2 regions of the Streptomyces deccanensis genome follow, and region 1 is predicted to be linked to the other one. Evidence: riboswitches for the same ligand, from Rfam matches in the RefSeq annotation. Region 1 holds a riboswitch; the other holds the start of a gene.
What was found. Region 1 has a riboswitch for glycine ahead of gcvT (glycine cleavage system aminomethyltransferase GcvT). Riboswitches for the same ligand answer to the same signal wherever they lie in the genome.

Region 1 (4,408 bases):
CCAGGGGATGCCGACGCCGCCGCCCGGCGCGTGCGGGTTGAGCCAGAGGCCGTAGTGGTCGGGGTAGAGGGTGCGGGCCACGTCGAGGCCGTCGACCACCTCGTAACTGCGGTTCCAGCCACTGGCGGAGAGCTCCTGGGCGGAGGTCACGCACGGGGCGTAGTTGAACCCGTCGACCTCCATGTTCCCGTACTGGGCGTCCGGGGAGCCGGCCTGGCCGTGCCAGAGCAGCATCCAGATCTGGCCGGAGGACGGGGTGGCGAGGGCACGCAGCAGCGCCTCGTAGGCGTCGTAACGCCCGGGCGTCACCTGCCGCAGCATGTGCTCGACCTGCCCGGTGGCGATGCTGCCGCTCACGTTGGCCGTCCTTCGTGTTGGACCCTGGTTATAGGAGACAGCTTAGGTGGTGCGCTGGTTGAGCCGGTCAGGGCTCGAACGTTGCTGTGCGTCGCGGTGCGCGGGCGCGTCGTGGCTGGTCGCGCCACTCCCCGCGCCCTTTTCGGGGCACGCCGATCAGTACCCCTGTTGGTAGAAGGGCCGCACCTTCTCGCGGAGCCAGTCGCCGACCGGGTCCTGGGCCACGTCCAGGAAGACCATGTTGACCGGCCAGGGGACGGGGGTCTTGGCGAGGGCCCGGCCGAGGGCGGCGAGGGGGAGGGCGCGGTCGGCCTCCCAGGAGCCCAGTTCGACCCCGATGAACATGACGGGGTCGGCGGTCTCGATGGTGGCGAGGCAGCGGCGGGCGGAGAGCACGACCCCGGCGTCGGCGAACTCGGCCGAGGCCGCGGCCAGGAAGTCCACCGGGTCGTCCTGCCAGTCCGGTTCGTAGAGCCGGACGCGGGCGCCGCTCGCCGATCCGTCCAGCGAGGTCCGCCCGGCCCGGCACAGCTCGGCCACGGCGGGCGGCGGCAGCGGGATGCCCACGACGCCGTCGGGGTTGAGCGCGAGCCCGATCTGCGGGGGCAGGCCCCGCGCGAACTCGACGGCCGGGGCGATCGTGTACGACATGTGGTTGCCGACGACCTGGCGGAACTGCTCCTCCGAGCTGAAGACCGGCACATACGCCTGCCCGTCGAACTCCATCGTCGGCAGGTCGAGCTGACCGCTCTGCGGGCCGCCGCCCTCCGGCAGCGGCACCCAGACGAAGCTGCGGGCCAGCACCTCCACGATCCGCGCCCCGGCCTGGGGCACCCCGAGCGAGGCGGACAGCACCTCCTCCAGCTCGTTGCCGGGCCATCCGCCGTGCCCATGGGGATACGCCTGTGCCGGAAAGTCCGCCGGGAAGTCCATCTGCTGCCTACCGCTTTGCTCCGTGATGCTGTTGTCCCTGCACCTTAATTGCTTCCGGGGCGGGGGCGCGCCCCTCAGGAGCGCGGGAAGTGGATCCGCTTCAGGACATCGGCGGCGGCCCGGTCGATGAGGACGGCCGCCCCGCAGCCCTGCGGCAGCCTCCCTTTCTCCACCGCCCGCAGCAGCCGGGTCATCGCCCCCCTGTGCCGCGCGAACGCGTACCGGGAGACGCCCCGTCCCCGCTCCCGCTGTCCGTCCCGGGCCTCACCGGGAGTGACGTCGAGCAACAGCAGGTGAAGTGTGCCGCCCCGGCGGCGGGCCTCGCGCGCGAGCCAATTGCGTACCCACGCCTGCGCCCCGCAGTCGTGCACGACGACGCCCTCCCCCGAGCGGAGGGCGCGTCGCAGCGCGGCGTAGTGCGCGAGGCGCACGAAGGGGCGGTAGAGCGCGTACGGCAGGTGCCGGGCGAAGCGCGCGTCGAACCGGTCGCGGGTGTCCTGGGAGTCGATGCGGACGCCGGGCACCGCCCGCCGCATCAGGGTCGACTTGCCGCTGCCGGGGAGCCCGGTGACCACCACCAGGTCGTGGGGCCCGAAGGTCAGCTCGTGGGGGCTGCGCCCGGAACGCGCCCGGAGGTCGCGGACGACCGCCCTCGGGAACGGGCCGCACGCCGCGCCGGCCGGCGCGACGGGCTGCTTGGGCATCGCGATGCCCGACGTCGTCGCGTACGCCGTGGTCCTGTTCACCGTGATCGTCCTCCCCAGGGGCATGGAGGTCCCATCCCCACAGACTGTAAAGAGAAGGTAATGCCCGATCCCTCCTGGTTCAGTCCTCGTATGGCCACAAGTGTGCTACGGACCGCTGTGTCTGCCTTGAAAGCTCCCCCTGCCGCGCCACGTCGATGCGTGCGATGATGTCCGCGCCAACTGCATACCGGCCGCTTGAATCCGCGCGGGAGAGTTCCCGGCAGCACGTCGCTGGGGCGCCGAAGGAGCAAGTCCCTCCCTTGAATCTCTCAGGCCCAGATACCGCGCGGGCGAGGCACATCTGAAAAGCGGGCCGTACCTCTCTTCCATGGGGGCGGCTCCACCCACGGTGCAAGTCACGACCACCGGTACGTACGGTCGTGGTGAACCTCTCAGGTTCCGATGACAGATGGGGAGGAATGTCCTCACCTGTCGCCTGTCATGCCCTGGGAGCGGAAACCGATGAGCAGCCCCACCACTGGACCGCGCCGTACCGCGCTCGATGCCCTGCACCGCTCGCTCGGTGCGACGATGACCGACTTCGCGGGCTGGGACATGCCGCTGCGCTACGGCTCCGAGCGGGACGAGCACCTCGCCGTCCGCACGAAGGCCGGACTCTTCGACCTGTCCCACATGGGCGAGATCACCGTCACCGGACCGCGGGCCGCCGCCCTGTTGGACCACGCCCTCGTGGGCAACATCGGGAGCGTCGGCGTCGGCCGTGCCCGCTACACCATGATCTGCCGCGAGGACGGCGGCATCCTCGACGACCTGATCGTCTACCGGCTGGCCGAGACCGAGTACCTGGTCGTCGCGAACGCCTCCAACGCCCAGGTGGTGCTGGACGCGCTCGTCGAGCGTTCCGCCGGGTTCGACGCCGAGGTGCGCGACGACCGGGACGCGTACGCGCTGCTGGCCGTGCAGGGCCCCGAGTCGCCCGGGATCCTGGCCTCCCTCACGGACGCCGACCTCGACGGGCTGAAGTACTACGCGGGACTGCCGGGCACGGTCGCCGGGGTTCCCGCGCTGATCGCGCGCACCGGGTACACCGGCGAGGACGGCTTCGAGCTGTTCGTGAAGCCGGAGCACGCGGTCGAGCTGTGGCAGGCGCTGACCAAGGCGGGCGAGGGCGTCGGCCTGGTGCCCTGCGGACTGTCCTGCCGGGACACCCTCCGCCTGGAGGCGGGCATGCCGCTGTACGGGCATGAGCTGTCGACCTCCCTCACCCCCTTCGACGCGGGCCTCGGGCGCGTGGTCAAGTTCGACAAGGAGGGCGACTTCGTGGGCCGCGCGGCCCTGCGCGCGGCCGCCGAGCGCGCCGACCACGAGCCGCCCCGCGTCCTCGTCGGCCTGGTCGCCGAGGGCCGTCGTGTCCCCCGCGCCGGGTACGCCGTGGTCGCCGACGGCCAGGTGATCGGCGAGGTCACCTCCGGTGCCCCCTCCCCCACCCTGGGCAAGCCGATCGCCATGGCCTACGTCGACGCCGCGCACTCCGCGCCGGGCACGGCCGGTGTGGGCGTGGACATCCGGGGCAGCCACGAGCCGTACGAGGTCGTGGCGCTGCCGTTCTACAAGCGGCAGAAGTAGACACTGGGCGCGAGGTCGCCCGCCCCCGAGCGTGACACTGGGCACATTCGCGCTGCTCAACAGCGGTTTCAGCAGTACCCCATTCATCACCACTCCCTCGCGTACAGGAGAATTCAGGCCATGAGCAACCCCCAGCAGCTGCGCTACAGCAAGGAGCACGAGTGGCTGTCGGTCGCCGAGGACGGCGTCTCGACGGTCGGCATCACGGAGTTCGCGGCGAACGCGCTCGGCGATGTCGTCTACGCCCAGCTCCCCGAGGTCGGCTCCACGGTGACCGCGGGCGAGACCTGTGGCGAACTGGAGTCCACGAAGTCGGTCAGCGACCTGTACTCGCCGGTCTCCGGTGAGATCACCGAGATCAACGAGGACGTCGTGAGCGACCCGTCGCTGGTGAACACCGCCCCGTTCGAGGGCGGGTGGCTGTTCAAGGTACGCGTCGCGGAGGAGCCGGACGATCTGCTCTCCGCCGACGAGTACGTCGCCCACACCGCCGGCTGAGAAGACGAGGTCGTACGCATGTCGCTTCTGAACACGCCCCTGCACGAGTTGGACCCGGACGTCGCCGCCGCCGTCGACGCCGAGCTGCACCGCCAGCAGTCCACCCTGGAGATGATCGCCTCGGAGAACTTCGCCCCCGTGGCGGTCATGGAGGCGCAGGGCTCGGTCCTCACCAACAAGTACGCCGAGGGCTACCCGGGCCGCCGCTACTACGGCGGCTGCGAGCACGTCGACGTCGCCGAGCAGATCGCCATCGACCGGGTGAAGGACCTGTTCGGCGCCGAGTA
Region 2 (4,408 bases), 5.4 Mb from region 1:
CTCGCGCACCGCCACCGGGCCGACGCCCGGCCCACCGCCGCCGTGCGGGATGCAGAACGTCTTGTGCAGGTTCAGGTGCGAGACGTCGCCGCCGAAGTGCCCCGGCTTGGCGAGCCCCACCAGCGCGTTGAGGTTGGCGCCGTCGACGTACACCTGACCACCGGCGTCGTGCACCTGCGCGCAGATGTCGGCCACGTGCTCCTCGAAGACGCCGTGCGTCGACGGATACGTGATCATCAGCACGGACAGCTCGTCGCGGTACTGCTCGATCTTCGCCCGCAGGTCGTCGACGTCGATCTCGCCGTCCTCGGCGGTCTTCACCACGACGACCTTCATACCGGCCATGACGGCGCTCGCCGCGTTGGTGCCGTGCGCGGAGGACGGGATGAGACACACGGTCCGCTGCGCGTCGCCGTTGGCCCGGTGGTACCCGCGTACGGCCAGCAGCCCGGCCAGCTCCCCCTGCGAGCCCGCGTTCGGCTGCAGCGACACCTTGTCGTACCCGGTGGCCTCTGCCAGCCGCTCCTCCAGCTCACGGATGAGCGTGAGGTAGCCCTGCGCCTGCCCGGCGGGCGCGAACGGGTGCAGCTGCCCGAACTCCGGCCAGGTCACCGGTTCCATCTCGGTGGTCGCGTTCAGCTTCATCGTGCAGGAGCCCAGCGGGATCATGCCCCGGTCCAGCGCGTAGTCCCGGTCGGCGAGCCGCCGCAGGTAGCGCAGCATCGCGGTCTCGGAGCGGTACTCGTGGAACACGGGGTGCGTGAGGTAGTCGTCCGACCGCAGCAGCGCCTCGGGCAGCGTGTCCTCCGCGGCGGCGTCCAGGGCCTCGACGTCCCCCTCCACGCCGAAAGCGGTCCACACGGCACCCAGCTGCGCCCGGGTCGTGGTCTCGTCGCAGGAGATCGACACCAGGTCGGCGTCCACGAGGTGCAGGTTCACGCCATGTTCCCGCGCCGCCGCCACGACCTCGCCGGCACGCCCCGGCACCCGCACGGTGAGCGTGTCGAAGTACGCGCCGTGCACGACCTCGATCCCACCGGCCGCGAGCCCCGCGGCGAGCACGGTGGCGTACCTGTGCGTACGCCGGGCGATGGTCCGCAGCCCCTCCGGCCCGTGGTAGACGGCGTACATGCCGGCCATCACGGCGAGCAGCACCTGCGCCGTACAGATGTTGCTGGTCGCCTTCTCCCGGCGGATGTGCTGCTCCCGCGTCTGCAGGGCGAGCCGGTACGCCTTGTGTCCGTCCGCGTCCACGGAGACGCCCACGAGCCGCCCGGGCAGGCTCCGCGCGAACTTCTCCTGTACGGCCATGTAGCCCGCGTGCGGTCCACCGAAGCCCATCGGCACGCCGAACCGCTGGGTCGTCCCCACCGCGATGTCGGCACCCAGCTCACCGGGCGACGTCAGCAGCGTCAGCGCCAGCAGGTCGGCGGCGACGGTGACGAGCGCGCCGAGCTGGTGCGCCTGCTCGATGACCGGCTTCAGATCGCGTACGACGCCGGAGGCGCCGGGGTACTGCAGCAGCACCCCGTTGATCTCCCGCTCGGCGATGCCGGCCGGGATGCCCTCGCTCAGGTCCGCGACGACGACCTCGACACCGGTCGGTTCGGCACGGGTCTGGATGACCGCGATCGTCTGCGGCAGGGCGTCCGCGTCGACGAGGAAGAGCCCCTTCTTGTTCTTCCCCATCCGCCGGGACAGCGCCATGGCCTCGGCGGCCGCGGTGCCCTCGTCGAGCAGGGAGGCCCCGGAGGTGGGCAGCCCGGTCAGGTCGGCGACGACGGTCTGGAAATTGAGCAGCGCCTCCAGACGCCCCTGGGAGATCTCGGGCTGGTACGGCGTGTAGGCGGTGTACCAGGCCGGGTTCTCCATGACGTTCCGCAGGATGACGGGCGGCGTGAAGGTCCCGTAGTACCCGAGCCCGATCATGGAGCCCAGCACCTGGTTGCGGTCCGCCAGCGAACGCAGCTCGGCCAGCACCTCCGCCTCGGTGCGGGCGCCCGGCAGCTCCAGAGCCTCGGCGTTCTTGATCACATCGGGGACCGCGGCGGCCGTCAGCTCGTCGAGCGAGCCGTATCCGACGTGCGCGAGCATCTTGGCCCGCGCCTCGACGTCCGGGCCGATGTGGCGCCGCTCGAAGGGGATTCCCTGTTCGAGCTCGGAGAGCGGAATGCGATGGGCGGTCATTGCGGAGGCCTCCTGGTCTGACACGACCTGCGAGGGCACCACGGCGCGGGTGCCCGGACGGCCTCCCCCTCTGTCATCTCAACCTGAGAGCTTCACCGGTCCTGGTTCGGGCCGGCTTTCACCGTCGGTGAGAGCGGGAGCCGTGACACCCGCTCTGCTTTCCAGAGTGACCTCGTCCGTGCGGTACGTGAGCCTGAGAGATTCCGGGGAGGATTTGCTCCTTCGGCGCCTCCGGATGGTGTCCGGAGGACTCTCCCGCACGGGGTCAACAGCCGCTGCCAGCGTATCAGCGCGGTCAACGCACAGGCCTTCGAGTGGCCGCCGCCCCCGATGTGCCGTTTCGTAGGGGTGAGAGATGATTCGCCGCCGCTCTGCGACCACTTGGAGGGCCCGTGCAGACCGACATCGATCCGCGCCACCTGATCGGCCGCAAGGCGTTCGACCGCAAGGGGAGCAAGATCGGCACCGTGGACGAGGTCTACCTCGACGACGCCACCGGCATACCCGAGTGGGCCGCGATACGCATGGGCTTCTTCGGCCGCGACGCCTTCGTCCCCCTGGAGCCCAGCGAGCTGGTCGAAGGCACCCTCCGCGTCCCCTTCGAACGCGCCCTCATCAAGGACGCCCCCGACTTCGGCGTCGGCCGCCACCTCTCCCCCGAACAAGAACTCCAGCTCTACCACCACTACGGCCTGGACACGGCCCCACCCCCACCCCTGGACCACGACTTCGGCAACGTGGCAGGCAAGGACGAATCCTGACCGCCCCCAGAGCCCCACCTCCAGCCGACCTCAGCCCGCGGACACCCTCCACACCCTCGAACCGCATCCGACCGCGCCCGACCCTCCACGCACCCGATGCCACCCCTTGTTCCCAAGCCCCCTGATCACGCCCCCTCTCGCGCCGAGCGCAGCCCCGATCTCGCCCCGTCCCCCACCCGGCACCGCCCTTTCCGGTCCTCCGTCAGGCCCCGCCCCCCAATGCCCGCCGCAACGGCGCTCAGCCGCAGCCCCGCCGACCGGCGGTCGAGCCGGCCTCAGCCCCGCACCCGACCCCGCGTCAACGGCAACGGCTCCGCCGGCTCCAGTCCCGGATCGTCGGTCCGGAAGGTCCGCACGCGCCCGGGCTCCACGTCATCCGGCGTCTCGAACCGCACGGTCACCCGCCCCAGCCCACTCCCCTGCACCCATCCGTGCCCGTACTCGACATGCCGCACGTCATGCCCGGCCCTCCACAGCCGCTCCCCACCCGCACGCTCCTCCACCGCGGGCGCCTCCACCGCGCCCCCGGCGTCGTCCTCGACGAGTTCCATCTCACCGGCCGCCTGCGCGAACAGGTCCTCCTGCGTGTAGTCGGCGAGGCCACTGACTCCCACCCCCAGCAGCCGCACCCCACCCGTGGTGTCCACGGCCTCCAGCAGCCGCCCGGCGGCCTCCCGCACCACCGCGGGGTCGTCCGTGGGCCCCCGCAACGTCTCGGACCGGGTCAACGTCGAAAAGTCGTACCGCCGCACCTTCAGCACGATCGTCCGCCCCGACAGCCCGGCCCCGCGCAACCTCCGCACACACCGATCCGCGAGCCGCTGGACCTCCATCCGCACCCGCACCCGGTCATGGATGTCGACGTCGTACGTGTCCTCCACCGACACCGACTTGGTGTCCCGCTCGGCCACCACCGCGCGGTCGTCCCGCGCCAGCGCCATCGCGTACAGCCCGTGCCCGTGCGCCTTGCCCAGCAGCCGTACGACCTCGTCCTCCCCGGCCTCCACGATCTCCTCGACCGTGGTGATCCCGGCCCGCCGCAGATGGTCCCCGGTCGCCGGCCCCACCCCCGGCAGGATCCGCACGGACATCGGCCCCAGCAACGCCCGCTCGGTCCCGGGCTCGATCAGCACGAGCCCGTCCGGCTTGGCCTGCTCGGAGGCGATCTTCGCGAGCATCTTGGAGGCCGCGAGCCCCACGGAACCGGTGAGCCCGGTCACCGCCCGGATGTCCGCCCGCAACCGCGTTCCCACCAGTCGCGCGGACTCCTCGTCCCAGGCCGCCCCCTGGGCCTCCAGGTCCACGAACGCCTCGTCCAGGCTCAACGGCTCCACCAGCGGGGACAGGTCCCGCAGCAGCCCCATGACCTGGTCGCTGATCGCCCGGTAGAACGTGAAGCGCGGCGTGAGGTACGCGGCGTTCGGCGCGAGCCGACGCGCCTGCGCCATCGGCATCGCCGA

Region 2: it holds a riboswitch for glycine, as region 1 does, so the genes downstream of both, gcvP (aminomethyl-transferring glycine dehydrogenase) here and gcvT (glycine cleavage system aminomethyltransferase GcvT) in region 1, are expected to answer to the same signal.

What each region holds. Positions count from the first base shown of each region.
Region 1 is NZ_CP092431.1:7,155,594-7,160,001, reverse strand. Features, by position in the region: gene L3078_RS31895 (enhanced serine sensitivity protein SseB C-terminal domain-containing protein) at 1-321, opposite strand, end outside; gene L3078_RS31890 (enhanced serine sensitivity protein SseB) at 514-1,290, opposite strand; gene L3078_RS31885 (AAA family ATPase) at 1,365-1,994, opposite strand; glycine riboswitch at 2,233-2,331, shown strand; gene gcvT (glycine cleavage system aminomethyltransferase GcvT) at 2,499-3,623, shown strand; gene gcvH (glycine cleavage system protein GcvH) at 3,744-4,121, shown strand; gene glyA (serine hydroxymethyltransferase) at 4,140-4,408, shown strand, end outside.
Region 2 is NZ_CP092431.1:1,764,518-1,768,925, forward strand. Features, by position in the region: gene gcvP (aminomethyl-transferring glycine dehydrogenase) at 1-2,187, opposite strand, end outside; glycine riboswitch at 2,359-2,455, opposite strand; gene L3078_RS07900 (PRC-barrel domain-containing protein) at 2,580-2,948, shown strand; gene L3078_RS07905 (DNA polymerase IV) at 3,224-4,408, opposite strand, start outside.